3 regions of the Gordonia alkaliphila genome follow, and region 1 is predicted to be linked to each of the others. Evidence: predicted binding sites of a transcription regulator. Region 1 holds the regulator's gene; each other region holds the start of a gene.
The links. Region 1 encodes LexA, which represses DNA repair genes until DNA is damaged. Its sites were predicted from a motif close to CGAACANNTGTTCG; they were not measured.
Positions count from the first base shown of each region.

Region 2: a site for LexA is predicted at 3,416-3,429, ahead of ABD989_RS10660 (HNH endonuclease signature motif containing protein). Genes of this name have one in related genera too.
Region 3: a site for LexA is predicted at 5,615-5,628, ahead of ABD989_RS08070 (SAV_6107 family HEPN domain-containing protein). Genes of this name have one in related genera too.

Region 1 is NZ_BAABIE010000002.1:230,279-240,206, reverse strand. It holds gene ABD989_RS03010 (PTS fructose transporter subunit IIABC) at 1-1,534, opposite strand, end outside; gene ABD989_RS03005 (1-phosphofructokinase family hexose kinase) at 1,565-2,512, opposite strand; gene ABD989_RS03000 (DeoR/GlpR family DNA-binding transcription regulator) at 2,509-3,279, opposite strand; gene ABD989_RS02995 (phosphoenolpyruvate--protein phosphotransferase) at 3,366-5,069, shown strand; gene lexA (transcriptional repressor LexA) at 5,077-5,769, opposite strand; gene ABD989_RS02985 (LysM peptidoglycan-binding domain-containing protein) at 5,922-6,470, shown strand; gene nrdR (transcriptional regulator NrdR) at 6,501-6,965, shown strand; gene hrpA (ATP-dependent RNA helicase HrpA) at 7,010-9,928, opposite strand, start outside.
Region 2 is NZ_BAABIE010000009.1:6,868-16,795, forward strand. It holds gene ectA (diaminobutyrate acetyltransferase) at 153-668, shown strand; gene ectB (diaminobutyrate--2-oxoglutarate transaminase) at 744-2,036, shown strand; gene ABD989_RS10650 (ectoine synthase) at 2,033-2,431, shown strand; gene ABD989_RS10655 (Sir2 family NAD-dependent protein deacetylase) at 2,466-3,359, shown strand; gene ABD989_RS10660 (HNH endonuclease signature motif containing protein) at 3,463-5,109, shown strand; gene proB (glutamate 5-kinase) at 5,125-6,240, opposite strand; gene obgE (GTPase ObgE) at 6,233-7,729, opposite strand; gene rpmA (50S ribosomal protein L27) at 7,846-8,109, opposite strand; gene rplU (50S ribosomal protein L21) at 8,146-8,457, opposite strand; gene ABD989_RS10685 (translation initiation factor IF-2 N-terminal domain-containing protein) at 8,650-9,928, opposite strand, start outside.
Region 3 is NZ_BAABIE010000006.1:58,156-68,083, forward strand. It holds gene mptB (polyprenol phosphomannose-dependent alpha 1,6 mannosyltransferase MptB) at 1-184, opposite strand, end outside; gene crtI (phytoene desaturase family protein) at 181-1,716, opposite strand; gene ABD989_RS08050 (polyprenyl synthetase family protein) at 1,727-2,827, opposite strand; gene ABD989_RS08055 (methylenetetrahydrofolate reductase) at 2,979-3,938, shown strand; gene ABD989_RS08060 (LppM family (lipo)protein) at 3,964-4,806, opposite strand; gene ABD989_RS08065 (GNAT family N-acetyltransferase) at 4,863-5,513, opposite strand; gene ABD989_RS08070 (SAV_6107 family HEPN domain-containing protein) at 5,779-6,234, shown strand; gene ABD989_RS08075 (DUF3040 domain-containing protein) at 6,349-6,744, shown strand; gene mraZ (division/cell wall cluster transcriptional repressor MraZ) at 7,187-7,624, shown strand; gene rsmH (16S rRNA (cytosine(1402)-N(4))-methyltransferase RsmH) at 7,797-8,849, shown strand; gene ftsL (cell division protein FtsL) at 8,846-9,655, shown strand; gene ABD989_RS08095 (peptidoglycan D,D-transpeptidase FtsI family protein) at 9,678-9,928, shown strand, end outside.

The DNA.
Region 1 (9,928 bases):
GCTCGTTGAGCCAGCTCAGCGGTCCGCCGAGGAACATGTACATGATGCCGCCGACGATGAGGGTGACGCACAGCGGGATGATGACGACGGGCATCAGGCCGGCCGCCCAGCGCGGCAGCTTCAGGCGGGTGAACCACAGCGCCACCACACCGGCGAAGAGGCCGCCGATCAGGCCGCCGATGAAGCCGGCGCCGACGGCGAGGGAGACCGCACCGGCCGCGAAACCGGGGGCGATGCCGGGACGGTCGGCGATGGCGAAGGCGATGTAGCCGGCGAGCACCGGCACCATGAAGGCCATCACCAGGATGCCGATCGCGAAGAAGACGGCGCCCAGATACTGCAGCAGGCCGCCGGGCGGCAGATTCCAGAGGGTGTTGTTGAGCGCGTAGAACGCGGCGTCGTTCATGCCGCCGAGACAGCCCGCCGGGTACGTGACGTCGCCGTCGACGAGTCCTTGCGGCACACAGACTCTCGCGTTCGCGATCTCGTAGCCGCCGAACAGGAAACCGAGGGCCATGAGGAGGCCGCCGGCGGCGACGAACGGGATCATGTAACTGACGCCGGTCAGCAGCGCCTGCTTGAGGCGGCCGCCGAGGCCGATGGTCGAACCGCCGTCGTCGGCGGCCTCGGACGCGGCACCACTGCCGGCCGGGACGCGCCGGGCCCGCGGGTCGGCGGCGGCCGCGACGGCTTCGGCGATCATGTCGTCGGGACTGTTGATGGCCCGTTTCACGCCCGATTCGATGACCGGCTTACCGGCGAATCGTTCGCGGCCCTTGACCCCCACGTCGGTGGCGAAGATGACCGCATCGGCCTGCTCGAGGGCGGCGGCGGTGAACGGCGTGGTTCCGGACGAGCCCTGCGGCTCCACGCTGAACTCGACCCCGGCGCGTTCGGCGGCCAACGACAGTGCATCGGCGGCCATGTAGGTGTGCGCGATGCCGGTGGGGCACGCGGTCACCGCGAGAATGCGCACGGGCTGTTGCGCCGACTCGGCGGACTCGGCCGGTGCGGTGGTCGCCGGCTCGGCGGGCACCGGTGCGGCTGCGGAGGGTGCCGCGTCGGGAGCGGGTTTCGGGGGCGGGTTCACCGCCTCGTCGACCAGTTCGACGACCGCGGCCTCGTCCGGCGCCGCACGCAGAGCTGCGACGAAGTCGGGCCGGACCAGCGCCCGGGCCAGCGAACTGAGCAGCTTCATGTGCGCGCTGCCCGCACCGCCCGGTGCGGCGATCAGGAAGACGATGTCGGCCGGGCCGTCGGCGGCGCCGAAGTCGACCTTGTGCGACAGCCGGGCCATCACCAGCGACGCAGTGGTCACCGAGTCGACGCGGGCGTGCGGGATGGCCAAGCCGCCGGGCAGTCCGGTGGGTGAGGACGCCTCCCGGGCGAGGGCGGCGGTGACGAGCTCGTCGGGATCGGTGCACCGGCCGGTGGCACCGAGCGTCTGTGCGAGCGCGGCGATCACCGCCTCCGCGTCGGCACCCGCGTCCGCGTCGAGCAGGACCAGCTCGGACGTGATGATCGGTTCGGCCATGAGGGGTTCCTTCTTCTCGTGCGTGCGGCGTCAGGACAGGGGCCGGACGTGAACGCCGGCCAGGTCGAGATCGGTGGGGTCGGGGGGAGTGGTGCCGGGCAACGCGGCAGCCGCCGAGCCGTAGGCGACCGCGGTGCGCAGCCGGTCCTCCGGCGACGCCCCGCGATGCTCGGCGATGAGGTAGCCGGCCAGCGACGAGTCACCGGCACCGACCGTGCTGCGCACCCGGATCTGCGGCGGTGTCGCGAACCAGGAGCCTTCGGCGGTGGTGAGCACGGCACCGGCCGCGCCGAGCGTGGTGAGGACGGCCCCGCCGGTGCGCGCGGCGAGCGCGGACGCGGCGGACTGGACCGGCGTCAGATCTCCGGCCTCGGCGGCGGCCTCCAGCGAGGCGCCATCGCCCCCGATCAGTTCGGCGAGCTCGAAGGCGTTGGGCTTGAGCAGATCGGGTCGGGCACCGGCGATCGCCAGCAGCGGCGGCCCCGAGGTGTCGACGGACACCCGGTGTCCGCCCGCGTGCAGGCGCGCGGTGACGGCGGCGTACCAGTCGTCCGGCACTCCGGGAGGCAGGGAACCGCACAGCGCCACCCACCGGGCATCGGCGGCGGCTGCTGCGACCAGGTCGGTCAGCCGGGCCAGCTCGCCGGCGGACAGCCCGGGGCCGGGCTCGTTGACCTTGGTGGTGGTGCCGTCCGGTTCGGCGATGGTCAGGTTGGTGCGCACCGGCTGATCGATCGGGACGCTGCGGTGCGGCAGGCCGGTGGCCTCCAGCTGGATGCGCAGCGGGTCCGACGGTCCCGCAGGCAGGACCGCAAGGGTTCTCAGTCCGGCTCCGTGCACCGCGCGGGCCACGTTGATGCCCTTGCCGCCCGGCTGGTTCGTCACCGCTGCGGCGCGTTGCACGTGACCGCGGGCGAGTGGTGCGTCGAGGGAGATGGTCCGATCCACGCTGGGATTGGCCGTCACGGTGACGATCATGCGATCACCACCTCGATGTCGAGGTCTTGCAGTTCCCGCCGCACCGCCGGGTTCAGTCCACCGTCGGTGACGATCACGTCGACGTCGCTCAGCGCCCCGAAACTCACGAGGTGTTCGCGGTGGAACTTGCTGGAGTCGGCCAGCACCACCACCTGTTCGGCGGCGGCGATCATAGCGGACTTGGTGGCGGCTTCGTCGGCATCCGGGGTGGACAGGCCGTGCGTGCGGCTCAGTCCGTTGGTGCCGAGGAAGGCGAGGTTGACCCGCAGCCGGCGGAGTGCGTCGACGGTCTCGGTTCCCACCGCGGCCTGCGTCTTCCCGCGAATGCGACCGCCGACGAGGGTCACCTCGCAGTTCGGCAGGGTGGACAGATGCCCGGCGAGCGGAACCGCATTGGTGACCACCGTCAAGCGGCGTTCGGGCGGCACCGCGAGTGCGGCGCGCAGCGTGGTGGTGCCCGCATCGAAGAGGGCCGAGCCGCCGTCGGGTGGCAGGAACGCCTGGGCGGCCAGCCCGATCGCCGACTTCTCCGGTGCCCGCGACCGTTCGCGCTGGCCCAGATCGGGTTCCTCGACCACTTCGCCCAGATCCGGCCGGACGGCGCCGCCGTGGACGCGGACCAGGACGCCCTGGTCGGCCAGCACCCCGAGGTCACGGCGCACGGTCTCCCCGGTCACGTCGAAGCGCACGGCGAGTTCGGCCACCGCGACGCGGCCGTGGTTGCGCACCTCGGTGGCAATGGCCTGTTGGCGTTCTTCGGCGTACACGGAAGCCCTCCCGTCCTGGATTGGTTATATCTGTGTTTACCTGTGAACGTGTTGACAAGTCAAGGGTTCACTGTAATCTCGATCACATGGCACAGGTGGAGAGCAGTACCGCACAGAACTATGGGGCCGTCGCCGCGGTGGTCGGCACGCCGGTCGTATCCGGACTCGCCTACGGGCCGGTGATCCGAGTGTCCGGCGTGCCGGAGTACGACGTCGACGCGGCCGCGGAGATTCCCGAAACCGAGCGCGCGGCCGAGGCCGCACGCTTCGTCGCCGCAGCCGAGACGGTGGCGGAGCGCTTCACCGCGCGGGCCCGGGCCAACACCGGCAGTACGGCGGAAGTGCTGGCGGCGACCGCCGCCCTGGCCAAGGACCGCGCGTGGATCGCCACCGCCACCGGACTGATCGAGAAGGGCACGCCGGCCGCCGCGGCCACCGTGCGGGCGATCGACACGATCTCCGACATGTTCGCCAAACTCGGCGGGCTGATGGCCGAACGCGTCACCGACCTCGCCGACATCCGCAACCGGGTGGTCGCCGAGGTTCTCGGCCTACCGGAGCCGGGCATCCCACTGCCCGAGCAGCCGTCGGTCCTGCTGGCCGACGATCTGGCCCCGGCCGACACCGCCGGCCTGGATCCGAAGCTGGTGGTGGCCCTGGCCACCCGCTTGGGCGGGCCGTCGAGCCACACGGCGATCATCGCCCGGCAACTCGGCATTCCGTGCGTCGTGGCCGTCGCCGACCTGAATCGGGTCGATACGGGAGCCATGGTCTTCGTCGACGGCGAACGGGGCGTGGTGGGCGTCGACCCGGATGCGGAGCAGATCGCCGCGGCGGTCGAGGCGGCACAGCAGTTGGCGGCCGAAGTGGCGCAGTGGCGCGGACCCGGCCGCACGGCCGACGGGCACGCCGTGGCGATTCTGGGGAACGTGGCCGACGGTGTCTCCGCGCGCAGCGCCGCCGATCTCGGCATTCTGGCCGGGGTCGGACTGTTCCGTACCGAGCTGGCCTTCCTGGAGCGCCCCGACGAGCCCTCGGTGGCGCAGCAGCAGAGCCTCTACCGCGAAGTCATCGACGCCTTCGACGGCGACAAGGTGGTGATCCGCACCCTCGACGCCGGATCGGACAAGCCGCTGCGTTTCGTGAACCATCCCCACGAGGACAATCCGGCTATGGGGGTGCGCGGCAACCGCATCGTGGCGACGCACCCGGAGATCCGTGAGCACCAACTCGATGCGATCGCGGCGGCCGCGGACGGCGCCGGCGCGGTGCCGTGGGTGATGGCCCCGATGGTCGCGACGGTGGCGGAGGCCCGCGAGTTCGCGGCGCAGGTGCGCGAGCGCGGGTTGACTCCGGGGGTGATGATCGAGGTGCCGTCGGCGGCGGTGCAGGCCGAGAAGATCCTGGCCGAAGTGGACTTCGTGTCCATCGGCACCAACGATCTGACGCAGTACACGATGGCCGCCGACCGGATGTCCGCCGAATTGGCGGCGCTGACCGACCCGTGGCAGCCGGCCGTCCTGGCGCTGGTGGAACGGGTCGGGGCGGCAGGCCGAGCAGCCGACAAGCCGGTGGGGGTCTGCGGCGAGGCGGCCGCCGACCCGCTGTTGGCCTGCGTTCTGGTGGGGCTGGGCGTCAGCTCGCTGTCGTGCGCGCCCGCCGCCGCCGCGCCGGTGGGTCGCAAGCTCGCGACCGTGACGCTGGACCAGTGCGCCGCCGCCGCTCAGGCCGCAGTGGCCGCCGACAGTCCCGTCGACGGCCGGGCTGCGGCCCGGGCGGTATTGGGCTGAACCGGCGTCAGAGGCGCCGCATCACGGTGACGACCTTGCCGAGGATCGCGGCGTCGTCGCCCGGGATGGGCTCGAAGTGCTCGTTGTGCGGCAGCAGCCACACGTGTCCGTCGATCCGCTTGAACGTCTTCACGGTGGCCTCGCCGTCGATCATGGCGGCGACGATGTCGCCGTTGTCGGCCACGTTCTGCTGACGCACCACCACCCAGTCGCCGTCGCAGATCGCCGCGTCGATCATCGACTCGCCGACTACGCGCAGCAGGAACAGGGAGCCCTCGCCGACCAGTTCCTTGGGCAGCGGGAAGACGTCCTCGACCGCTTCCTCGGCGAGGATCGGGCCGCCGGCCGCGATCCGGCCGAGCACCGGGACGTAGGCCGGTGCGGGGACGTTCGGATCCGCCTGATCGGCGGCCGGGGGCGGGGTGCGCTGCTCGTCGCGGACATTCACCGCGCGCGGACGGTGCGGATCGCGCTTGAGCAGCCCGCGGCGCTCGAGCGTGCGCAGCTGGTGCGCCACCGACGAGGTGGAGGCGAGGCCGACGGCCTCACCGATCTCGCGAATGCTCGGCGGATAGCCGCGTTCGCGCACCGAGGAGCGGATGTACTCGAGAACTTCGCGCTGACGCTGCGTCAGTGAGGCCTCCAGGGTGGCCGTCGACAACAGCGGGTCCACGTTCGACGTGTGCGGTCCGTCGTTCATCGAACTTCCTTTCGATCGGGGTCGCCCTCCAATTTAGTCGAGTAGGTCACAGAAATCAAACAATTGTTCGACGTGTCGTAGCGGATGTCCGAGGCGTGGTGTTAACTATCGAACAAGAGTTCATCGAACGTACGAACGATGGGAGTTCCACGATGACCGAGCTGCTGACCCGCCGCCCCGCGTCCGCCTCGACGCTGCCGCAGTCCACCACGATGACCTGCGACGTTCCCCTGATTCAGACCACCTGCCGGGCCACCGGCCGACGTCCGCGCGCGGTCGCCGCCGCCACCCCGGTGTGCCCGGCACCGAGCGTTCGAACGCGTCCGGCGCGGCGCGCCGAGCGCACTGCGTCGCCGACCACGAGCGCCGCTCGGGCGGCCCGTGCCCGTTCGAACACCGTGGATCGTTCGACGGCGGTGCGTCGTCGCTGGGCGGCCGGCGTGCTCCTCGGTGCCGCGCTGGCCGCCGTGGTCGTCGTGCTCGGCATGGTCGGTGAGGACTACGAGAAGGCCGTCAGCGGCGTGCCGGCCCAGACCGAGGTGGTCCACGTGCGCAGCGGTGAGTCGCTGTCGTCGTTGGCCGAGCGGATCGCTCCGGATCGCTCCGCGGCGTCGGTGATCGCCACGGTGCGCGACCTGAACGGTCTCGACGCCAGCGGACTGCGCCCCGGTCAGGCGCTCGTGGTGCCCGCCTACCGCTGAGGCCGCGATGGCGCCGAGTACGCTGGGGGCATGCGATGCCCGTTCTGCAAGAACGACGACACCCGAGTGGTTGATTCGCGCGCCTCCGACGACGGAGCGTCGATTCGACGCCGCCGGTCGTGCTCGGAATGCAGTCGCCGGTTCACCACCGTCGAGTCGGCGGTGCTGGCGGTGGTCAAGCGCAACGGCGTCACCGAGCCCTTCAACCGGGAAAAGGTGATGAAGGGTGTGCGCCGGGCGTGCCAGGGCCGATCGGTCACCGAGGATTCGCTGGCGCAGCTGGCGGCCGCGGTGGAGAACACCGTCCGCGCCTCGGGATCGGCCGAGATCCCCAGCCACGAGGTCGGCCTGGCGATCCTCGGGCCGCTGCGGGACCTCGACGAGGTGGCCTACCTGCGGTTCGCGTCGGTTTATCGGTCCTTCGAATCCGCCGACGACTTTCAGCGCGAGATCGACGATCTGCGCAAGGATTCGCGCCGCGAACCGGTCGGCTGACCCACCGCCGCTGCGTGCGGATCAGCCTCACTCGAAGGCCCGCCTCACTCGAAGGACTCGATGGCCTTCATCACCCGCTTCTCCGAGATCGGTCCCGAGGTCCCCAGCTGCTGCGCGAACAAGCTGACCCGCAGTTCCTCCAACTGCCAGTGAACCAGGTCGTTGAGGGCGTCGTGCCGGTGCGCAGGAAGCGCCGCGAGTCGTCGGTTCCAGTGCGCGATGACCCGGTCCACCGTGTCGAGGCCGGCGTTGTCGCGGGCGGCGGAGCCGGGGAGCGCGTTCAGTCGGGCCTGGGCCGCCGACAGGTAGCGCGGTAGATGGAGCAGGTGCGCCAGCGGAGTCTCGCCGACGAAGCCGTCGAAGATCAGGTGCGCGGTCTGCTCGGCAACGTCGTCGGCCGCGGCGCTGCCGCTGTGCGCGTCGACGGCGCGGGCGGTGGGGCCGAGCGCGGCCAGGGCGCGGGCGGCGTGCATGAAGTACTCCGGTGCGGCGGCGCGGATCACCGGTGACAGACGCTCGCGCAGCGCGGCGAACTGTTCCGGGGTGCGAAGCGACGCCACGTCCGGTTCCTTGGCTAGGGTGTCGGCGATGGCGCGACGTGTGCAGTCGGCGAACAGCTGCTGCGGGTCGGCGTACGGATTCTGGCTCAGCGCGAGGCGCTCGGCCGGTGGCAGACCGTTGGCGACCTTCTTGTTCAACGGGGTGATCGCCTGCGCCAACAGGTGGGCGACGCCGGCGGCGATGCCCGCGTCGCGAGCGCTCGCCGACGTCGCCTCACTCACTCGGACGCCGTCGCCGACGGGCGCCAGGGTGGGGTAGGTGACGACGGGTTGGCCGGCCACCACGTCGTCGCGGCGCTCCGCGAGGGTGCCGATGCCGTCCGGCTTCCAGTCTCGGTACACCGGTGCGGCCGCAGCGGGGGCGGGTGCACGGCCGAACTCGGCGCGCAGCGGTTCCAAGCGGTCGGCGCGGCCGATGATCGCGCCGCCGGCGTCGGTGACCGCGAAATGGATGCGCAGGTGGGCCGGCAGGTCGTCGGTGCGAAAGTCGCTGGGGGACAGGCTGATGCGAGCGATCTCGCCGAGTTCTCGCGCGAGGGCGGGCAGCAGGTGCTCGGAGCGCGGTGTGATCTTGCTGAGGACCAGATCGGCGTACTGCTGGGCCGGCGAGAGGGACTTGCGCAATCCCTTGGGCAGGGACCGGATCAGCGCGGTGACCAACTCGCTGCGCAGCCCCGGGACCAACCAGTCGAAGCCGCCCGCGTGGACGTGCTCGAGCAGGGGACGCGGGATCAGCACGGTGACGCCGTCGTCGGGTGCGCCGGGGGCGAAGTGATAGCGCAGTTCCAGTCGGGTCGGGCCCTGCTGCCAGGCGGCGGGGAAATCGGCGGCCGCCGGAACGGCCGCGACCGAACCGGCCTCGTCCAGGTGGAGGAGCTTGGGATCGGTGCGGGAGGCCTTCTTCCACCACGTGTCGAAGTGTCGGGTGGAGACGACGTGCGCCGGGATCCGGGCGTCGTAGAAGTCGTAGAGGTCGCCGTCGCTGAGGCGGACGTTCCGACGGGCGCGGTGCTCGAGGTCCTCGGCGTCGGCCAAGAGCCGGCGGTTGTGCGCGTAGAACTCGTGCCGGGTGCGCCAGCGACCCTCGACGAGCGCTGCCTGTAGGAACAACGCTCGCGACTCGACCGGGTCGATGCGGCCGTAGTTCACCGTGCGCGACGCGATGAGCGGTACCCCGTAGAGGCTGACCTTCTCCTTGGCCGTCACGGCCCCGCGGCGCGACGACCAGGCGGGCTCGCTGTAGGTGCGCGTCACCAGGTCGGGGGCGATCTGCTCCACCCATTCCGGATCGATCGAGGCCACGGTGTGCGCGAACAGTCGGGAGGTCTCCAGCAGTTCGGCGGTCATCACGAAGGAGGGCGCCTTCTTGGCCAGTTCCGAACCCGGGAAGATGGCGAACTTGGTGCCGCGGGTGCCCAGGTATTCGCGGGTATCGCCTTGGCGCGCACCGATGTTGGTGAGCAGGCCGGTGAGCAGGCTGCGATGGATGGCCGACGGATCGATCTCGGTCTTCGGTATCTCCCAGCCCAGGTCGGACACCGTACGACGGAGCTGACGGTGCAGATCCGTCCATTCGCGGATCCGCAGGTAGTGCAGGAAGCTGCGCTCACACTGGCGCCGGAACTGGTTGCCCGACAAGGCTTCCCGCTGCTCGTGCAAGTGGTGCCAGAGCTTGAGGCGGCTGAGGAACTCCGAGCCGGGCACCGCGTACTCGCGGTGCGCGGCCTGCGCGGCCTCGCGCTTGTCGGAGGGGAACTCTCGGACGTCCGGCAGCGACAGCGCCGCGGCGATCGGCAGGATGTGGTCGAGACAGCCGTTCTCGTGACCGGCCACCAGCATGCGGGCCAGGCGCGGGTCGATCGGCAGGCGCGCCAGGTCGCGTCCGGTCTTGGTGAGCCGCGCCTGCGCCGAATCGGTGCCGGTGACCGCACCGAGCTCGGACAGCAGCGTCATGCCGCCGTTGATCGCCCGCTGCTCGGGTGGCTGGACGAACGGGAACTCGGCGACGTCGCCCAGCCGCAGTGACAGCATCGACAGGATCACCGCGGCCAGGTTGGCGCGCAGGATCTCCGGGTCGGTGTATTCGGGGCGGGCGTCGAAGTCGTCCTCGGAGTACAGGCGGATGCAGATGCCGGGCGCCACGCGGCCGCACCGGCCGGCGCGCTGGCGGGCGCTGGCCTGGGAGACCTTCTCGATGGGCAGGCGCGTCACCTTGGTGCGGGTGGAGTAGCGCGAGATGCGGGCGGTGCCGGTGTCGATGACGTACCGGATGCCGGGCACGGTCAGCGAGGTCTCGGCGACGTTGGTCGACAGCACGATGCGCCGTCCGTCGGACGGCGTGAAGATCTTCTGCTGCTCGGCGACCGACAGGCGGGCGTACAGCGGCACGATCTCGGCTCCGCT
Region 2 (9,928 bases), on a different contig from region 1:
ACCCATCCTAAGCCCCCGACGACAAGCCCGACCGGACCCATTGTGACTTACCCCACATTTACCCGCTGAGCAGTAACGAACCGGCCGATCCGTCACCCATTCCGGGGACACACCTGACATTGGTCTCGGTTCTCGTTAACGTCGGTAACGTCATGAATCCGGATATACCGAAATCAAGGCAGCACCGCGACTCCGAAGTGAAATTTCGGAAACCGGTGGTCGACGACGGAATCAGATTGTGGGAGATCGCTCGCGACACGCACGTGCTCGACGTGAATTCCAGCTACGCCTATGTGCTCTGGTGTCACGATTTCGCCGAGACGTCGATCGTGGCCGAATCCGCCGGAAATCCGGTGGGTTTCGTGACGGGCTATCGCCGACCTGATCAGCCGAACGTGCTGATGGTCTGGCAAGTGGCCGTCGATGCGGATCAACGCGGCGCAGGAATCGCCGCCCGCATGCTGACCGACCTGTTCACCCGCGCCCAGACGGCCGGGGTGACCTGCCTGCACACCACCATCAGTCCCGACAACGTCGGCTCGCAGCGACTCTTCGCCGCGGCCGCCGAGCAGCTCGGCCTCGACATCCGATCGGAGTCGTTGTTCGACGCCGACGTCTTTCCGGATGCCCACCAACCAGAGGATCTGTACATCCTGTCCCGAGGCTAGAAATCACCGGCCGGGGAATTCTACGGGCTCGCAGAGCTCATGCAGGACGACAACTCCATAAAGGGGAATAGAACGATGACAACACTCGAAACGCACGTGGACGACACCACTTTCAGTAAATACGAATCCGAAGTCCGCACCTACTGCCGGAACTGGCCGGCCCTGTTCGACACCGCCAGCGGATCGTGGATCACCGATGTCGACGGCAAGCAGTATCTCGACTTCTTCGCCGGCGCCGGTGCGCTCAATTACGGGCACAACGACCCGACGCTCAAGGACGCCCTGATCGACTACGTGGTGCGCGACGGCATCACGCACGGCCTGGACATGTCGACCCGCGCCAAGGGTGAGTTCCTGCAGACCTTCCAGGACCGGATCCTGGCGCCGCGCAAGCTGGACTACAAGGTGCAGTTCCCCGGTCCCACCGGCACCAACGCCGTCGAATCGGCGCTGAAGCTCGCCCGCAAGGTGACCGGTCGCGAGTCGATCATCAGCTTCACCAACGCCTTCCACGGCATGACGCTCGGCTCGCTGTCGGTCACCGGCAACGCGAACAAGCGCGCCGGCGCCGGCGTCCCGCTGGTGCACAGCACCCCGATGCCCTTCGACAACTACTTCGACGGCACCGTCGAGGACTTCGGCTGGTTCGAGCGCGTGCTCGACGACCAGGGCTCCGGCTTGAACCGTCCCGCCGCGGTGATCGTGGAGACCGTGCAGGGCGAGGGCGGCGTCAACGTGGCGCGCGCCGAGTGGCTGCGTGCGCTCGCCGAGCTCTGCTACGACCGCGAGATCCTGCTGATCGTCGACGACGTGCAGATGGGCTGCGGCCGCACCGGCGAGTTCTTCTCCTTCGAGTTCGCCGGCATCACCCCGGACATCGTCACGCTGTCGAAGTCGATCGGCGGCTACGGCCTCCCGCTGGCACTGACCCTGATGAAGCCGGAACTGGACGTGTGGTCGCCGGGCGAACACAACGGCACCTTCCGCGGCAACAACCCGGCGTTCGTCACCGCCACCGCCGCGCTCAACAAGTTCTGGGCCGACGACCTACTGACCCGCGACGTCGCTCGCAAGGGCGCGATCATCGCCGAGGCCTTCGACGAGATCTGCACGCGTCACCCGGGCATGTCCCACCGCGGCCGCGGCATGGTGGCCGGCCTGGTGTTCGAGGAGGCCTCCCTGGCCGCCGAGGCATGCGCGATCGCCTACGAATCGGGCCTGCTGGCCGAGACCTCCGGTCCCAACGACGAGGTGATCAAGCTGCTGCCGCCGCTGACCATCGACGAGGACGACCTGATCCACGGACTGTCAATCCTGCGCGAGGCCGTCGCCGTGGTGAACCCGGCGCCGAAGGCGGTGACCGCATGATCGTGCGCACCACCGAGGAGATCACCGGGACCGACCGGGACGTCGCAGCCGGGCACTGGCGCTCCAAGCGCATCGTGCTCGGCGGCGACCGAGTGGGTTTCTCGTTCCACGAGACCACGATCGAGCCCGGCTCGGTCAACGAGTTCCACTACGCCAACCACGTCGAGGCCGTCTGGCTGATCGAAGGCACCGGCACCCTGACCGACCGGGAGACCGGCGTCGACTACCCCCTGGCGCCGGACACCATGTACCTGCTCGACGGCCACGAGCGGCACACGGTGACCGTGGACCAGGGCATCCCGATGCGGATGCTGTGCGTCTTCAACCCGCCGGTGGTCGGCACCGAGGTGCACGACGAGAACGGCGTGTATCCGCTGGTCAGCGTGGACGCCTGACCCCTGTGCACCGGTCCTGTGCCACCATGGGAGCATGCGCTCCGTCGCGGCCTGGACCCCCGCCCCACCGACTGCGCCCGACCCCGATCCGGTCGGGCGCAGTCGCGAGCTGGCACAGTTGCTGGCCGGTCGGCGCACACTCGCGCTGACCGGAGCCGGCCTGTCCACCCCGTCGGGCATTCCCGACTACCGCAGCCCCGGGTCACCGGCCCGCACGCCGATGACCATCGACATGTTCCTGAGCTCGGCGGATTTCCAGCGTCACTACTGGGCGCGTAATCACCTGGGCTGGCGGCACATGGATGCCAGCGAGCCCAACGCCGCCCACCGTGCCCTCGCCGAATTGGAGGACGCGGGCCTGATCACCGGCGTCCTCACCCAGAACGTCGACATGCTCCACCTCAAGGCCGGCTCACGGCGCGTGCTCGACTTGCACGGTTCGTACGGCCGAGTGGTGTGCCTGCAGTGCGGGCACCGGATGTCGCGCCACCGGCTCGACGAGGCGCTCGAGGCGGCCAACCCGGGATTCCGTGAGCGCGTCGTCGGACGCGGCGCCATCGAGGTGGCGCCCGACGCCGACGCCGTCCTCGACGACACCGCCGACTTCGTCACCGTGGGCTGCCCCGTCTGCGGCGGCACGCTGAAGCCGGACATCGTCTACTTCGGCGAGGTGGCGCCGAAAGACGTTGTGACGCAAGCCTTCTCGATGGTCGACGACGCCGATGCACTCCTGGTGGCAGGCAGTTCACTCACCGTGATGTCCGGGCTGCGCTTCGTTCGATACGCCGCCAAGCACGGCAAACCCGTCGTGATCGTCAATCGCGGCGGCACCCGCGGCGACGACCTCGCCACCCTCAAGATCGACCATCGCTGCGAAATCGTGCTCCCCGCAGCCACCGAACTGCTCCAGGAAAGTGTCGAAAATTAGTTCGAGAAATCCCTTGCGCACACCGAGATGTGCGGTAAAGTGGACCACAGAGCCATCGAACAGATGAGCCGATGCGCGTGATCCGATACGGCAGGGGGTCGACATGGTTCACATCGATCGCAGCTCGCCGTGGAATCGCGTGGACCTCTCCCCCGCGGGGATGGTCCCACCGGAGCCCGACGACGATGAGCGCACGCAATGCCACGACTGGTTGCTGTTCGCCGCCAATGCGCATCGTGGCCAGTCCTATCTGTATTGGGCGCAACTGACCGCGATCGGTGAGTTCCTCGACATCGCGTTGGCCAAGCTCGACGATGCCGTGCGCGGCGGCGGCGAGCAGAAGGACCTGTTCGACCCCTACACCGTCGCGACCGCCGAAGTCGCCGTCCTGTTCGCCGTCCGCGACTCGGAGGCACGATCGCTGGTCGGTCGCGCCGTCACGATGTCCGAGCGTCTGCCGAAGACGGCGCAGCTACTTCGCGAGGGCATCGTCAGTCGGACCATGTTCGACACCGTCGTCGACCGGACCGACATCGTCGACGATCCCGCGTTGGTCGCCGCGGTCGATGCCGACCTCTGCCAAGCCATCGCCGGCGCCGGACACATCTCCGACGCCAGCGCCCGCAGGATCGCGGACCGGATCGTCACCCGGCACGACGGTGACGCCGTGCGGCGGCGCCGGGAGAAGGCACAGAAACGGAAGAATGTCACCGGCCGCGACTACCCGGACGGGCTGGGCGGCCTCCACGTGACCGCCGATGCGGAGGAGATCCAGCTCGCCCTAGCGGCCGTCAACGCCCTCGCCGAGGGTGTCTGCCCGCATGATCCGCGCACCGTGGGGCAGCGGCGCTCCGCCGCGGCGATCGCGCGCCTACGCGGCCTGGCGTTCCGCTGCGAGTGCCCGGACCCGTCGACCTGCGTGAGCACCTTGGGCGAGCAGGAGATCTCGGACCGGCAGGCGCGGATCGTCATCCACGCGGTCTGCCAGAAGTCCACGCTCGACGGCGCCGACGACGAGCCCGCCTACCTCGACGGCTACGGTCCCATCAGCGCCGATCACGCCCGCGATCTGGCCCGCCGCGACGACGCCACCGTGCGCGACCTGGATCTGGACGACCTGACCGAACAAGCTCCGGACCCGGACCGTCCTCGCCCCGCGCGGATCGTCCACACCAGCCAACCGGCCGACCCCTACCGGCCCACCGCCGCCCTGGACAATCTGGTGCGCGGCCTGTTCGCCACCTGCACCGTCCCCGGCTGCGAACGACCGGCCTGGAACTGCGAACTCGACCACATCGAAGAATTCGATCACGTCTGCCCGGCTTCCGGCGGGCCGACGTGTCTCTGCAATATCGGCCCCAAGTGCAAGACCCATCATCTGCTGAAGACTTTTCTGGGCGAACGTAATCCAGAAGAGGGATGGGTCGACGACCTGTGGGTGGCCGAGGACGGCACGGTGTGGACGTCCATGACTCTTCGGTGCGGGATCGGCGTGGACACCGCCGCACCCAACCAGTGGCTGGTGCCGCAACTGGCGGAACTGCGCTGCGATCACCTGGCCCAGGCTCCGCCCGAACCGGCCGATCCCGGCGACGGGTTCACTGCGCGAGCTCCGGCCGATGCGTGCACTTCCGGGGGCGGCCGTAGAGCCGCTACCGCGTACAAGCACGCCTGGCGCCGCGCCACCCGAGCTCGCCTCCGTAACGCACGCCGTCGTGCCTCCGAAGCCTGCGACGCACCACCGTTCTAGGTACGTACCGCCGTTCTAGGTGCGCACCAGCTGGTCGGCGTGGATCACCGGTCGGCTCAGGTCCGACGGGAGGTCGTCGGTGGACTTGCCGGCCATCGTCGCGATGTCGTCGGCGTCGAAGGACACCACACCGCGCGCACACACCGTCCCGTCCGGGCCGGCCAGTTCCACCACGTCGCCGCTGGAGAATCCACCGCTCACGCCGGTCACCCCGGCGGCCAGGAGGGAACGACGTCGACCGACGACGGCCTCGACCGCTCCGGCGTCGATCGTCAGGCGGCCCAAGGCTTCTGCCGCGTGACGGACCCAGAATCGCCGGGCCGACAGTCGCTGCGGGCGGGCCGCGAAGACCGTGCCGACGGAGGCATCCGCCAGCGCATGATTCGCATCGGCCGCGGCGGCGAGCAGCACCGGGACACCGGAGTCGGCGGCCAGACGGGCGGCGGACAGTTTGGAGGCCATGCCGCCGGTCCCGAGGGCGCCGCCGCTGCCGGCGATCACCCCGTCCAGATCCTCCGGACCGGACACCTCGGCGATCAGCCGTGCGGGCTGCCCGTCCGGACCCGGCTTGCGCGGATCCCCGGTGTACAGCCCGTCGACGTCGGAGAGCAGCACGAGCGCGTCGGCGACCGTCAGGTGCGCGACCAGCGCACCGAGGCGATCGTTGTCGCCGAAGCGCAGTTCGTTGGTGGCGACGGTGTCGTTCTCGTTGACCACGGCCACCGCGTGCAGGGCGCGCAGACGATCCAGGGTGCGCTGGGCGTTGGCGTGGTGCGCCCGGTTCGACACGTCGTCGGCCGTCAGCAGGACCTGCCCCACGGTGCGGTCGTAGCGGGCGAAGGACGCATCCCAGGCCTGCGCGAGCTTCAACTGGCCGACGCTGGCGGCGGCCTGCTTGGTGGCCAGATCGGTCGGCCGCTTCTTCAAACCCAGCGGCGCGATGCCGGCACCCACGGCGCCCGAGGAGACGACCACCACGTCACTGCCCGCGCGCATCCGCGCTTCCAGTGCGTCGACCAGCGAATCGAGACGGGCGTGGTCGATGCCGGTGTCCAGGTCGGTGATGGCCGACGAGCCGATCTTGACCACGATGGTGCGCGCCTGCGCGATGGCTGCGCGCACCTCACTCATCGAGGTCGTCGTCCTCGTCGGACCAGCCCAGGCTCTCGCCGTCGGCCTCGTCGGCGCGCTGGCGGCGCAGCTTGCGGGCGGCCTTGCGCTCGGCGGCGCCGATACGCTCGTTGCGCTCGAGGCGGATGTCGGTGCCGCGTCCGGTGAGCGGCACGTCGTCGGCCATCGGCACCGACGGCTCCCAGTCGAAGGTCACTCCGGCGATGGTCACCGCGGCGCCGGTCTTGGCACCGCGCTTGACCAGGGCATCTTCCACCCCGAGTCGGTTCAAACGGTCGGCCAGGTAGCCCACCGCCTCGTCGTTCTCGAACTGCGTCTGCCGGATCCAGCGCTCCGGGCGTTCGCCGCGGACGATGAAGCCGCCCGGGATCTCGGGATCATCGACGATGGTGAACTCGGCACGGTCGACCGGCTTCGGACGGATCACGGCGCGCTTGGCGACCGGCTCGGCGTGGGCGCGTCGGTACTCGCGGACCATCGCGGCGAGCGCGTACTTCAGTTCGGACAGACCCTTCTGGGCCACCGCGGAGACGCGGAAGACCGGCCAGCCGCGCTCGGCGATGTCGGCTTCCACGAGGTCGGCGAGTTCGTCGGCCTCGGGGATGTCCACCTTGTTCAGCACCACGATGCGCGGACGGCTCGCGAGGTCGCCGAGCGAATGGTCCTCGGCGAGCACCGGCTGGTACGCGGCCAGTTCGGCTTCGAGGGCGTCGATGTCGGAGATCGGGTCGCGACCGGGTTCCAGGGTCGCACAGTCGACGACGTGGGCCAGCACGGCGCAGCGCTCGAGGTGGCGCAGGAAGTCCAGGCCCAGCCCGCGGCCCTGCGAGGCGCCCGGGATCAGTCCGGGGACGTCGGCGACGGTGAAGGTGTCCTCCCCCGCCGTCACGACGCCGAGATTCGGCGCGAGCGTGGTGAACGGGTAGTCGGCGATCTTCGGCTTGGCGGCCGAGAGGACCGACACCAACGACGACTTGCCCGCCGACGGGAAGCCGACGAGGCCGACGTCGGCCACCGACTTGAGTTCGAGGACCAGTTCGCGTTCTTCGCCGGGCTCGCCGAGCAGGGCGAAGCCGGGCGCCTTGCGGGCGCGGGACGCGAGTGCCGCGTTGCCCAGACCGCCGCGGCCGCCCTTGCCTGCGATGAATTCGGTGCCCTCCCCGACCAAGTCGGCCAGGATGTTGCCGTCGGTGTCCAGGACCACGGTGCCGTCGGGCACGTGCAGCCGCAGGCCCTCGCCGTTGGCGCCGCTGCGATTGCCGCCCTCACCCGGGCGACCGTTGCCGGCGCGGGCGTGCGGACGGAAGTGGAAGTCCAGCAGGGTGTGCACCTGCGGATCGACGACCAGCACGACGTCGCCGCCGCTGCCGCCGTTGCCGCCGTCGGGGCCACCGAGCGGCTTGAACTTCTCACGGTGCACCGAGGAACAACCGTGCCCGCCGTTGCCGGCCACCGCATCGATGGTCACCCGGTCGATGAACCTCGACATGACGCTGCCCTCCTGGACAAGAAAACTAGGTAAGAAATGCGACAGGGCGGGTCAGGGATCTTGAGTAGACCCTGCCCCGCCCTCTCGGCTTCGAGCTTATGCGTGACGTCGCAGAATCAGACCGCAGCCGGTTCCGGGACGATGTTCACGGTCTTGCGGCCGCGCTTGGAGCCGAACTCCACGGCGCCGGCAGCCAGAGCGAACAGCGTGTCGTCGCCACCGCGACCCACGTTGACGCCCGGGTGGAACTTGGTGCCGCGCTGACGGACCAGGATCTCGCCCGCGCTGACCTGCTGGCCACCGAAGCGCTTCACGCCCAGTCGCTGGGCGTTGGAATCGCGACCGTTGCGCGTGCTGGACGCGCCCTTCTTACTTGCCATTGTTCAGACCTCCTAAAGATCTTCTACGACTGGGTGTCAGTTGATGCCGGTGACCTTGATGACCGTCAGCGGCTGACGGTGACCCTGGCGCTTGTGGTACCCGGTCTTGTTCTTGAACTTGTGGATCCGGATCTTCGGGCCCTTGACGTGCTCGACGACCTCGGCGGTAGCCGAGATCTTGGCCAGCGCGTCGGCGTCGGTGGTCATGTTCGCGCCGTCGACGACGAGCACCACCGGCAGGGTCACCGAGCCACCGGGCTCGACCTCGATCTTCTCGACCTTCACGATGTCGCCCTCGGCGACCTTGTACTGCTTACCGCCGGTCTTGACGATGGCGTAGGTTGCCATTCCCGCTGTCCTCTTAACTCGTCTATCGGGCCGGGGCGCAGGGTCTGCGTCCGGCGTTACCTCGTTGTTCTTGCGCCTCCGGCTCCATCCGGAGATCCCCCGATCGCTGCGCGCACAAGCGCGCTCGCCGATCGGAGGCGACCTGCCAAGGTTACGGCAGGAAGCTCGAGCAGGTCAAACCCGCCACGCCGACTATTCCTGCGTCGACGCCCCCGCCGACCGTCGGCCACCGCGTCGACGCGGCCGGCGCGTGATCTCGACCACCGGTTCGGTGGTCGGCGCCGCCGCCCCGGTGGTGACCGGCGCTTCGGTGGTGATCACCACGGGCTCGGCCGGAGCGCTCGGCGCCACGGCACGACGGACCCGACGACGTCGAGTCACCACCGGACCCGCCGGCTCGGACGGTGCGTCCTCGACGACGGGCTCCGCGACGACAGCCGGTTCGACGACCTGCTGCGCGACGGGCGCGCTCTCGGCGCGCGTACTGTCGGTGCGCTGACGCTCGGGGCGCTTGCTCTCGGTCCGCTCGGCCTGTGCGGGCTTGTCGTCGACCTGCTGGTCAGCGACGGGCGTGTCCGCCACGACCGAGTTCTCGGCGGCGTCCGCGGCCTCGTCCTCGTCGTGATGGGCCATCGACTTGAACATCGGGTGCTCGGCGGCCGGCTTGTGCGGCGCCTTCGCCTCAGGCGCCTTGGCTTCCGACGCCCCGCCCTCGCCGGGAGTGTCCGGCTTGTCCGAGCGACGCTTGCTGCGCCGGGACCGCTTGCTGCCACCGGCGTCGCCGCGCGTGGAGTCGTCGCCCCCGGTCCGCACCTCCACCGGATTGGTATGCACGATCAGACCCCGCCCGTGGCACGTGGTGCAGGTGGTGGAGAAGGCTTCGAGCAGGCCGGTGCCCAGACGCTTACGCGTCATCTGCACCAGACCCAGCGACGTCACTTCGGACACCTGATGGCGGGTGCGGTCCCGGGCCAGCGCCTCGGTGAGACGACGCAGCACCAGGTCGCGGTTGGACTCGAGGACCATGTCGATGAAGTCGACGATGATCATGCCGCCGATGTCGCGCAGACGCATCTGGCGGACGATCTCCTCGGCCGCTTCCAAGTTGTTGCGGGTCACGGTCTCTTCGAGGTTGCCGCCGGCACCGGTGAACTTGCCGGTGTTGACGTCGACCACGGTCATGGCCTCGGTGTGCTCGATGATCAGCGTGCCGCCCGAGGGCAGCCAGACCTTGCGGTCGAGCGCCTTGGCCAGCTGCTCGTCGATCCGGTAGACGCCGAACGAGTCGGCCGCCGTCGGGGTGTCCTTGGTGAACTGCGAGACGCGCTCGGACAGATCCGGCGCGACTCGACCCACGTACCCGGAGACCTGATCCCACGCCCGGTCGCCTTCGACGACGAGCTTGGTGAAGTCCTCGTTGAACAGGTCGCGGACCACGCGGACCAGCAGGTCGGGCTCCTCGTACATCGCA
Region 3 (9,928 bases), on a different contig from region 1:
ACACCAGCCACGACAGGGTCTTGCCGTGGCCGTAGCTCATCGGCGCGAGACCGAGGTCGGCCAGGGTGGCGTCGTTGCGGGGGATGTCGGCCAGACCGTAGGTGCCGATGCTCAGCAGCACCGCACCGAGGAAGCCGAGCCCGGCATCCGGGTGTGTGCGCACCCAGCGCCGGAGTGCGGTCACCGCGCCGACCTCGGCAGGGACCCCGCCGTCGCCAGCGCCTCGGCCAGCCGCGCGGTGACGCGGTCGGCGGCGAGTCCGCCGGAGACGAGCACCGGCGGGATGCCCACGCCGGGCACCGTGGCGCTGCCGGCCAGGAACAGGTTGTCCAGACCCGGCCAGGTGTTCCGGGTGCGCAACGGGCCGGTCTGCGTCGCGGTGTGCGCGGCCGAGAACGGTGTGCCCGCGGGGAGCCCGGACCGCTGCCAGGACTTCGGATGGTCGATGCGCAGCACCTGCAGTCGGTCCAGCCCGCGGTAGCCGCGCGCAGCGAGTGTGGCGAGCACCTCGGCCGCGTAGGGCTCGGCGATCGCGTCCCAGTCCAGGGGTGCGCTGTCCAGGTTCGGGGTCGGCGCGAGCACCGACACCGACTCCAGTCCGTCGGCGACGAACGTGTCCGGGTCGCTGACGGCGCTGCGGGTGAGCAGGAACGAGCCGTCGGACATCGGCGCGCCGGGGCGTCCGGTGATCTCGGCGAAGGTCTGCGACCACGCCGCACCGAAATCCAGGGTGTGGTGGCCGGCCGACCAGTCGTCGGTGACGCCGACCGGCAGCAGCCCGTGCACCACGAGTGCGCTCGGCGAGTACCGGAGCTTGCGGCGGGGACGGCGGCCCACCAGCGCGGCGACGGTGTCGCGTTCGGCGGTGGCGATCACGGCGTCGGCGGGCAGCGTGTCGCCGTCGACGACGACGCCGGTCGCCCGCCCGCCGTCGTGCACGATCGCGGTGGCGCGGGACCCGTAGGCGATCGCGGTGTCGGCGTCGACGAGGGCGTCGGCCATCACCGCGCCCACCCGGCCCATGCCGCCGACCGGCGCGGACAGGCCGCGGCCGATGTCCATGTCGGCGATGATCGCGTAGATGGCCCGCGCCCGGTGCGGCGGGACGCCCGCGTACAGGGCCTGGAAGGTGAAGGCGCGCTGGACGCGTTCGTCGTCCACGAAGCGGGCGACGGCGCCGGTCAGGCCGCCCAGGGTGCGGAGCTTGACGAGTTCGGTTGCCGCCCTGCGGGTTTCGGGTCCGGTGAGGTCGCGGAGGCCGCCGTAGTTGCGGTCGATGAAGACGTCGAACTCGGCGTCGTACACCTGGCGGAGCCATCGCAGGAGATCATCGGTGCCGCGGGCCGCCCGCGGGCCGAAGGCCTCGGCCACCGCGTCCGGGATGTCGGCGGCGTGGTGCGGCAAGGCCAGCGCGGAGCCGTCGGCGTAGTTCATCACGTACCCGGGATCCACCGGCCGCAGCGCCAGTCGGTCCAGGACCTCGGCCGGGGTCAGGCCGAGCTCGGTCAGCGGGTCGACGATCAGCTCGGGCATCGTGAGAATCGTTGCGCCGGTGTCGAATCGGTGTCCGTCGAGAGTCTCGGTGCGGACCAGGCCGCCCGGGGTGTCGGCAGCTTCGACGACGGTCACCGCGCAGCCGCGACCGCGCAGCCGGGCCGCGGCCGCCAGCCCGGACAGGCCCGCGCCGATGACGACGACATGGGGTGGAGCGGCCATCAGTGCTGCCTCACTTCTGCCGGTGCGCGATGCGGTACGCGAGGGCGGTGAGGTCCTCGCGTGCGCCGACCGACGTGGCGAGCGCATCGATCTCGCCGAGCGCGGTCTGCAGGTGCGCGTCGATCTGACCCTCCACCGAGGTCAGGGCGCCGGAATCGATGAGAATACCGCGCGCCGTGACCAATTCGTCCGCCGACAGGGGGCGGCCCAGGAGGCCGCGCAGGGTGTCGGCGGTGGGCGCATCGGAGTCGGCGAGCGCCTGCGCCACCAGCACGGTCCGCTTGCCGGTCACCAGATCGTCGCCGGACGGCTTGCCGGTCTGCTCCGGATCGCCGAAGACGCCGAGCAGATCGTCGCGCAACTGGAAGGCGAGACCGAGGTCGGAGCCGATCCGCCACAGCGACTCGGAGAGTGCGGCGGAGCCGCCGCCGAGGGCCGCGCCGATCTGCAGGGGCCGGGCCACCGTGTAGGCGGCGGTCTTGTACTTCATCACCCGGTAGGCGGCGTCGACCGTTTCGTCGGCCGACGCTTCGTTGGTGATGTCCAGGAGCTGTCCGCCGAGGACCTCGGTGCGCATCCGGGCCCAGAGGGTGCCCGCCGCCGGCGGCAGGGGAGTCGGGGCGGTCTCGTCCTCGGTGTTCGTGGCGGTGGGGGCCAGGCCGTGCACCAGGTCGTCGGCCCAGGCCAGGGCCAGGTCGCCGAGCAGAATGGCCACCGACGCGCCGTGGTGCGCACTGTCGCCGGTCCAGCGCTGATCACGGTGCAGCGCGGAGAACCGCCGGTGCACCGTGGGCCGGCCGCGGCGGGTGTCGCTGCGATCGAGGATGTCGTCGTGCACCAGCGCGCACGCCTGGATCAGTTCGATCGCGCCGCCCACCCGCAGCGCGAGTGCCTCGGTGGCCGTGGCCTCCGGTCCGGTCGCCGCGCACTGCCATCCGGCGTGCACGAAAAGGGGGCGCAGACGCTTGCCACCGGTGAGGACGAACTCCGCCAAGGCTGCACCGGCCTCGGCCACCACCGGAGAGATCTCGTCGAGGGACGGGGCCGTCGCGGCCACGAAGTCCCGCAGGATGTTCTCGACGGCGCCGGGTACCTGCTGCTGGCTCAACACGCGGGTAAGCCTACCGGGGCGCGGAAGCGTCGTCGGCCACCGCCGGACGGCAATAGCCCAGTTGTGCGTCGCGGTCAAGGGGGTCGGCGACGGTGCGTAAAACTCGTGCGAGGAATCGGTGGGTACGGCGGTGATCCGTACTATCGGCAGGGTGAGTGTCCTTCCCGTGGAGCCCCTGGGGCAGTCGTCTGTCATCGAACGGCTCGCCGCGCCGCACAGCGGCCCGGTACCGTTCTCCGTCGAGTTCTTCCCGCCACGATCGGCGGACGAAGAGGCCCGACTCTGGCACGCCGTGCGGGTTTTCGAACGCATGGGACCGGCTTTCGTGTCCCTGACCTACGGGGCGGGCGGGTCCACCCGCGACCGCACCGTGCGCATCGCCGGGGAACTGGCGACCACCACCACCCTGACCACCGTGGCGCACCTGACCGCCGTCAACCACAGCATCGACGAGTTGCGCGGCCTGGTCGGCGCCTACGCCGACCAGGGCATCACCAACCTGCTGGCGCTGCGCGGCGACCCGCCGGGTGACCCGCTCGGCGAGTGGGTCAAGCACCCCGACGGGGTGGAGTACGCCAGCGAACTGGTGGAGCTGATCGGCACCCTCGGCGACTTCCAGGTCGGCGTCGCGTCGTTCCCGGAAGGGCATCACCGTGCCCCCGATCTGGCGGCCGACACCGCCAACCTGGTGCGCAAGCTGCGGGCCGGCGCCGAATACTCGATCTCGCAGATCTTCTTCGATACCGACGACTTCCTGCGCCTGCGCGATCGCGTGGTTGCTGCGGATCCGGAACAGGGCGCCAAGCCGCTGATCCCGGGCCTCATGCCCATCACCTCGCTGCAGAGCGTGCGCCGGATGGTGGAGCTGTCCGGCAGTGTGCTGCCTGCTCCGGTGGCCGAGCGTCTGGCCGCAGCGGCCGGCGACGGTCCGGAGGAGAACCGGGCGGCCGTCCGGGCCGTCGGCATCGACCTGTGCACCGAGATGTCCGAGCGGCTGATCGCCGAGGGCGTTCCGTGCCTGCACTTCTGCAGCCTCAACTTCGCGCGCGCCACCAGTGAGGTCCTCGACCGCCTGGGCGTGGACACCCGCGGAGCCCTCGCTCCGGCCTGACGGCCCGGCCGCCTGACCGTCGAAGTCAGGACGTGGGCGTGGCGTCTTCGGGGGCCTTCACTTCGGCGCCCGCGACGCTCGCAGCGTCCGCGTCCGTCGTCGTCGACGACGTGCGCGCGGCGTCCGAGTAGCGCGGCGTCCGGTCGCGGAAGCGATAGGCCGTCGCCGCGACCACGCCGACGATGGCCAGGCACAGGATCACCAGGAACCAGGTCCAGCTGGGCAGCGCGGCGGTCGCCGGGTCGGCGTACTCGACATCGGCGTTGAACTCCGCGGTCTGGCCCGGCACCGGGGTCCAGGTGACCGAGGTATCACCGGCCCGCGTGCCGTTGGTGGCCACCACCGGGCCGGCGAACTCGACGGTGATCGACACGTAGTACAGGGCGGGCGCCAGCTCGGTGAGCGCGGCGGCGCCCCGCATCCGGACGATGTCGCCGCTGCGCGTGGCACTCAGGTCGATCGTCGCGCCCGAGTCCAGGGCGCTGGAGACGATATCGCCCAGCTGTGAGAACTGGCCCGCGGTGAGGTTGGTGTACGTCAACCGCGAGCCGACCTTGCCGACCGGCGAGGGCGCCTGCTCGTTCTCCTCCTGATCTTCGGGTTCCTGCTGCTCCCGGTCCTTCTCGCTGAACTCGTTCGGGAACGAGCTCACGTGGACGGAGCCGGCCAGCGAGGCGGGGACGTCGAAACTCGGTACCGCGGGCCCGGTCTCGGGGTTGGCCGCCACGATCACGACGCCGGAGAACTGGTCGCCGACGGTCTCCGACCGGGTCATGCAGCTGCTGAGCAGTCCGGTCAGCGCGAGCAGAACGACGCAGAGCGCCGCCGGAGATCGGCGGACGGTCCGGGAGCGGGGGAGAGAAGGCACGTGTGTCATCGTGCCAGAGGCCTACGGTGATGCCGGGCAGGGCGTGCTCGGAATGTTCAGCCGAACCCGGGCGCGGGCGGCGGCAGCGGCAGGGGGCGGCCGAGGAATGCGAACGGCCGCGGATCGCCGACGAAGGTGAAATCGCGCAGGACGTCCTGAAATCCGAAGCGTCGGTACAGCGACCAGGCGCGATTGCGCTCATCGGGCACCTCGGGCGTGGAGAGCAGCACTTGCGACTCCGGGCGGCCGGTCAGCAGCGCGGTCAGCAGTGCGGCGCCGATCCCGCGGCCCTGCGCCGACGGGTGCACGTGCAGTTCGGTGAGTTCGAAGTAGTCGGTGACCAGATCCTGGACCTGGGCCGCCGTCAGTCCGCGGCGGCCCAGGCCGGCGCGGAGTTGCCGATTCCACCACTGGTCGGCCGCGCCGGTGTAGCCGTAAGCCACCCCGACCAGGGCCTCGTGCCCGGTGGTCCAGGGCGCGGTGACGCGGCGTCGCGCATTCGTCGGGCGCCGCAGCTCCATCGGAGAGAGTTGGGCGAGGGCGCCGATCGCCGTCCAGCCGGGACGTCCGAGGTGTTCTCGCCACAGGCTGATGCGGCCCTGTTCGGTGCCGCGGGGATAACGCATCGCGGTCACGTAGGTGTGCACCGCCGGATCCAACCAGGCCTGGGCGTCGTCGGCGGGCAGTGCGATCAATCGGATCGACATCGGTGCCCCCACTCGCGTCCCTCTCGGCTGTCTGTTCGGTCTCGTCGGAGACACTATCCTTACTTGCCTCGCGGGCCCGGCGCGGGATAGCCTGAGAATATCGAACAGAAGTTCGATAAAGGGAAGCGGCGGTGCGACGGGGAAGACGTCGGACCGCCGCTTCCGTGTGCGGCCCCGCCCTCGAAAACGGGTGGGCAGTGGTCATCGGTGGAGCGGAAATGTCCGAGGCTCATGAGACGTTCTCTTCAACGAAGGAGGCGGCCCCATGGCACCGAATAGTCCCGATCCCCGCGTGGTGCATCGCAGTCGCGATCTGCTCGACCGTGCCGAAGTGTTGTTCGACGGCGCGACCGCCGTGCACGACGACGGCGCCGAACGCTTCCGGCAGTTCTATCTGGCGGCCATCCGTGCGGCCGGTGCGGTGTTGGCCGTGCACGAGCCGCTCGGTCCGGTGCGTCGCCGCCGGAACGCCCGGGACGCCTGGAGCCGGATCAAGGCGGTGGCGCCGGAGTATGCCGATCTCGCCGAATACTTCAGTGGACTGTCCACGATGCGTGCGCGTGTGGAGGCCGGTCTGGTGTCGCGGGTCGACGACACGCTGTGTGCCCGGGTGGAGCGTCGTGCGGCCGAATTCCTCGACGCGGCCGACGCCAACCTGTTGGCCTATGAGCAGGGCCGACTGCCCGGGGCGGCGTCCGCGGAGCGGATGGTGGGCGCGTGATGTGCGCTTCGCCGGAGAAAAGTGGTCGTTTATCGATTCTGCTCGTATCATGGGTGGATAGCAGGCGCCGATGCCCCGTCGTTTGCGTTGCTCGGACAGTGAGGGAGGAGAGCGGTGCCGCTTTCGGAACATGAGCAGCGGATGCTCGACGAGATTGAGAGCGCGCTGTACGCCGAGGATCCGAAGTTCGTCTCGAGCGTCAGCAAGCAGCGTGTCGGCCGCCCCGGTGCGCGCCGCCAATGGCAGGCCGCGTTGCTGTTCATCGTGGGCTTGGCGCTCCTGGTCGGTGGCCTCATGGTCGACGTGCAGATCGGTGAGCTGAAGATCCTCAGCCTGGTCGGCTTCTTCGTGATGTTCGCCGGCGGTCTGCTGCTGGTGCTCAGTCCGCGCGGCGGTCCGGCTTCCGCGGGCCCGGCTAAGCGGGGGTCGACGAAGTCTGCGGGCAAGGGCTCGCTGAGCTCGCGTATGGAGGACCGTTTCAATCGGCGCTTCGACCGCGGCGATCACTAGACATTCCTGCGCGGCCGTGCGCCGCCACTGACTCCCAGACGGGGGCCGCAACCTCTTCAGGTTGCGGCCCCCGTCTGCATCCCCGGGCACTCTGCCGTCTGGTGCAGTCGCCTGGTGACTGCACCAGACGGCAGCGCTCTCGGGTCCTCCCCACCGCGCCCCACCCCGATCACCCACTTCCCCCCACTTTGGGGTATCGGCAGATCCCATTGGCCACTTCAGTGCCATTTCGGCGCACCCTCCACCAGCTCAGCAGCACGGACGCGCGGCGTGCTTTAAAACGGCACGCCCCCGCTAATGTGCCGCTGACCTGTGACTATGTCCGCAGGTGGTGGGGAAGTGGGGCGTGGGTGGTGGATTGTGGAGCAAAGTGGGGTAATGTGGTGCACATCGACCGGAGAGCTCAGGTTCTCCCGCTGATACCGGGGTAGGAGGTGGCGACGTGCCTGGCTTCGTCGGGACCTACACCCCAAAGCTGGACGACAAGGGACGGCTCACGCTGCCGGCCAAGTTTCGGAACGCGCTGTCAGGAGGGGTTGTGGTCACACAGGGTCTCGATCACAGCTTGTCGGTGTATCCCGCCGAGGAGTTCGACGTCACCGCCGCGAAAGCGAACGAGGCGTCGCGCAACAATCCGGAAGCGCGTGCCTACGTCCGGCTGATGTTGGCCGGCGCCGACGAGCAGACGCTCGACGGTCAGGGCCGGGTCAACCTGTCCGCGGGACTGCGCCAGTGGGCGCGCTTGCAGAAGGACTGCGTGGTCACCGGCCAGTACGACCACCTGGAGATCTGGGACGCCGCTCGGTGGGCGGAGTACCAGGCCACGCACGAGGAGGCCTTCGCGGCCGGCGGTTCCGCCGCTTTGGACGCGATCGTCTAGACGACAAGTGAAGAACTGGACTGCTGCGGTGAGGCGAGGCCTCGGCCCGGCCGACCCTGACGTACTTCCCCAGCGTCAGGTGCGCACCGGGCGGGGACCCCGCCTCACCGCAGTTCCGCTTCTTCGACAGGGCCGCTCGACGACCTCGTCGGCAGGAATTCCGCCACGAGCAATGCCATCAGCAGGAAACAGGGGAGAGGTGATCGGTGTGTCCGAATCGACGTCGTCCGAGCACGGGCACGTGCCGGTCTTGGCGGATCGGATGTTCGAACTCCTCCGTCCCGCACTGACGCGCGGCAACGCCGACGGGTCCGGGGCGGTGCTGATCGACGGCACCCTCGGCGCCGGTGGCCACACCGAACTGATCCTGACCCGGCTGCCCGGACTCACGGTGCACGGGATCGACCGTGACGAACACGCTCTCGAGATCGCGACGCAGCGGCTGGCGCCGTTCGGCGAACGCATGCACTTCCACCACGCCCGGTACGACGAGATCGGTGACGTGGCCGCAGCGGCCGGGCTCGCCGAGGTCGACGGCATTCTGCTGGATCTCGGAGTCTCGTCGATGCAACTCGATCAGGCCGAGCGGGGCTTCGCCTACGCCGTCGACGCACCGCTGGACATGCGGATGAACGACGACGACGAGCTCACCGCCGCCGACATCCTCAACACCTACGATCACGGCGCGCTGGCGCGCGTCCTGAGCGAGTACGGCGAGGAGCGGTTCGCCGGAAAGATCGCCTCCGCGGTCCTGCGGGCGCGCGAGCAGGAGCCGTTCACCACCAGTGGACGGCTGGTGGAGTTGCTGTACGCCACCATCCCCGCCGCCACCCGGCGCACCGGGGGCCACCCGGCCAAGCGCACCTTCCAGGCGCTGCGCATCGAGGTGAACCGGGAGCTGGATTCGCTCCGCGCCGTGGTTCCCGCGTCGCTGGAGCTGCTCGCGGTGGGCGGTCGGCTGGCCGTCATGAGCTACCAGTCGCTGGAGGACCGGATCGTGAAGCGGGACTTCGCGCAGGCGGTCCGCAACACCACTCCGGCGGGTCTGCCGGTGGACCTGCCCGGCACCGCCGCGAAGTTCGCGCTGATCACCCGCGGTGCCGAACAAGCCAACGAACAGGAACGACACGAGAACCCCCGCAGCGCCCCGGTCCGGGTGCGTGCGATCGAACGAATCGGGGCCGCCGGCGACGGCGACCCCGCAGGTGAAGGGAACCGACGATGACTCTCCTCGACGACCGTCGGTCCGCGCGCCGCGCCGTCGCAACCCGTCCGTCCGCACCCCGGGCCGCCACGCCTCGGACGTCCGTGTCTCGCGGGGCCGCCTCCGCCTCTCGGTCGGGCGCGTCCCGGTCGGCGTCCACCGAGCCCGCGGCTGGTCGTCGGCGTCCGCCGCGGCGCGCGGAGCTCCTCACGCCGAAGAAGGCGTCGGGCGTCTTCACCGGGCTGTCCGACATGCCGTTCATCGTGCCGATCGTCGTGCTGGTGATCGGTGCGCTCGGTCTGACGCTGTACCTGTCGACGAAGGCCGCGCAGGATTCGTATCAGTTGTCGTCGCTCCGTCAGGAGAACCAGGCGCTGGTGGACAAGCGGGACAACCTCAAGCGCACCGCCGACTCCGGCGACTCGGCGCCGGAGCTGGCCGACAAGGCGGCCAAGCTGGGCATGGTGCCCGGGATCGGCGCCCACCTGGTGGTGGGTCCGGACGGCAAAGCTCGCCTGCGCGGCGAGCTCAAGCCGGCCGACGGCAACCGCCCCGGTTCGCTGAACCCGAAGCCGGATCCGGTCAAGCAGATCGACGCCAGCAAGGTGGACGACTCCGGCGGTCTCGGCGGCAACCCCGCCCCCAGCGAGCAGACCCCCGGCGAGCAGGCCCCGAACGGTCATACCCCGGACGGTCAGGCCCCGAACCCCGCGCCCGCCCCGCCGAGCGTGACCCCGCCGAACACCGCGACCCCGCAGGCGCCCGCGCCGAACGTCCTGCCCCCCAGTGCCGCCACGCCGAACCGCAATACCGCCGCCGATCGATGACCCGGGAGTGGATGCAGCCATCATGACCAATCCTCGAACCCCGGCCGATTCCGGTGGGAGCAGTGCCGCACAGCGTTTTCTGATCCGGTCGCGCGTGCTGATCGCGCTCGCCGCGGTGATCGCGATGGCGGTGGCCGGTCGGCTGGTGTGGATCAACGTCATCGATGCGGGCGATCTGGCGGCGCAGGCCGCGCAGCAGCGCGAAGACGTCATCACGCTGTACGCCAAGCGCGGCGCGATCCTGGATCGCAACGGCCGGCCGCTGGCCTACAC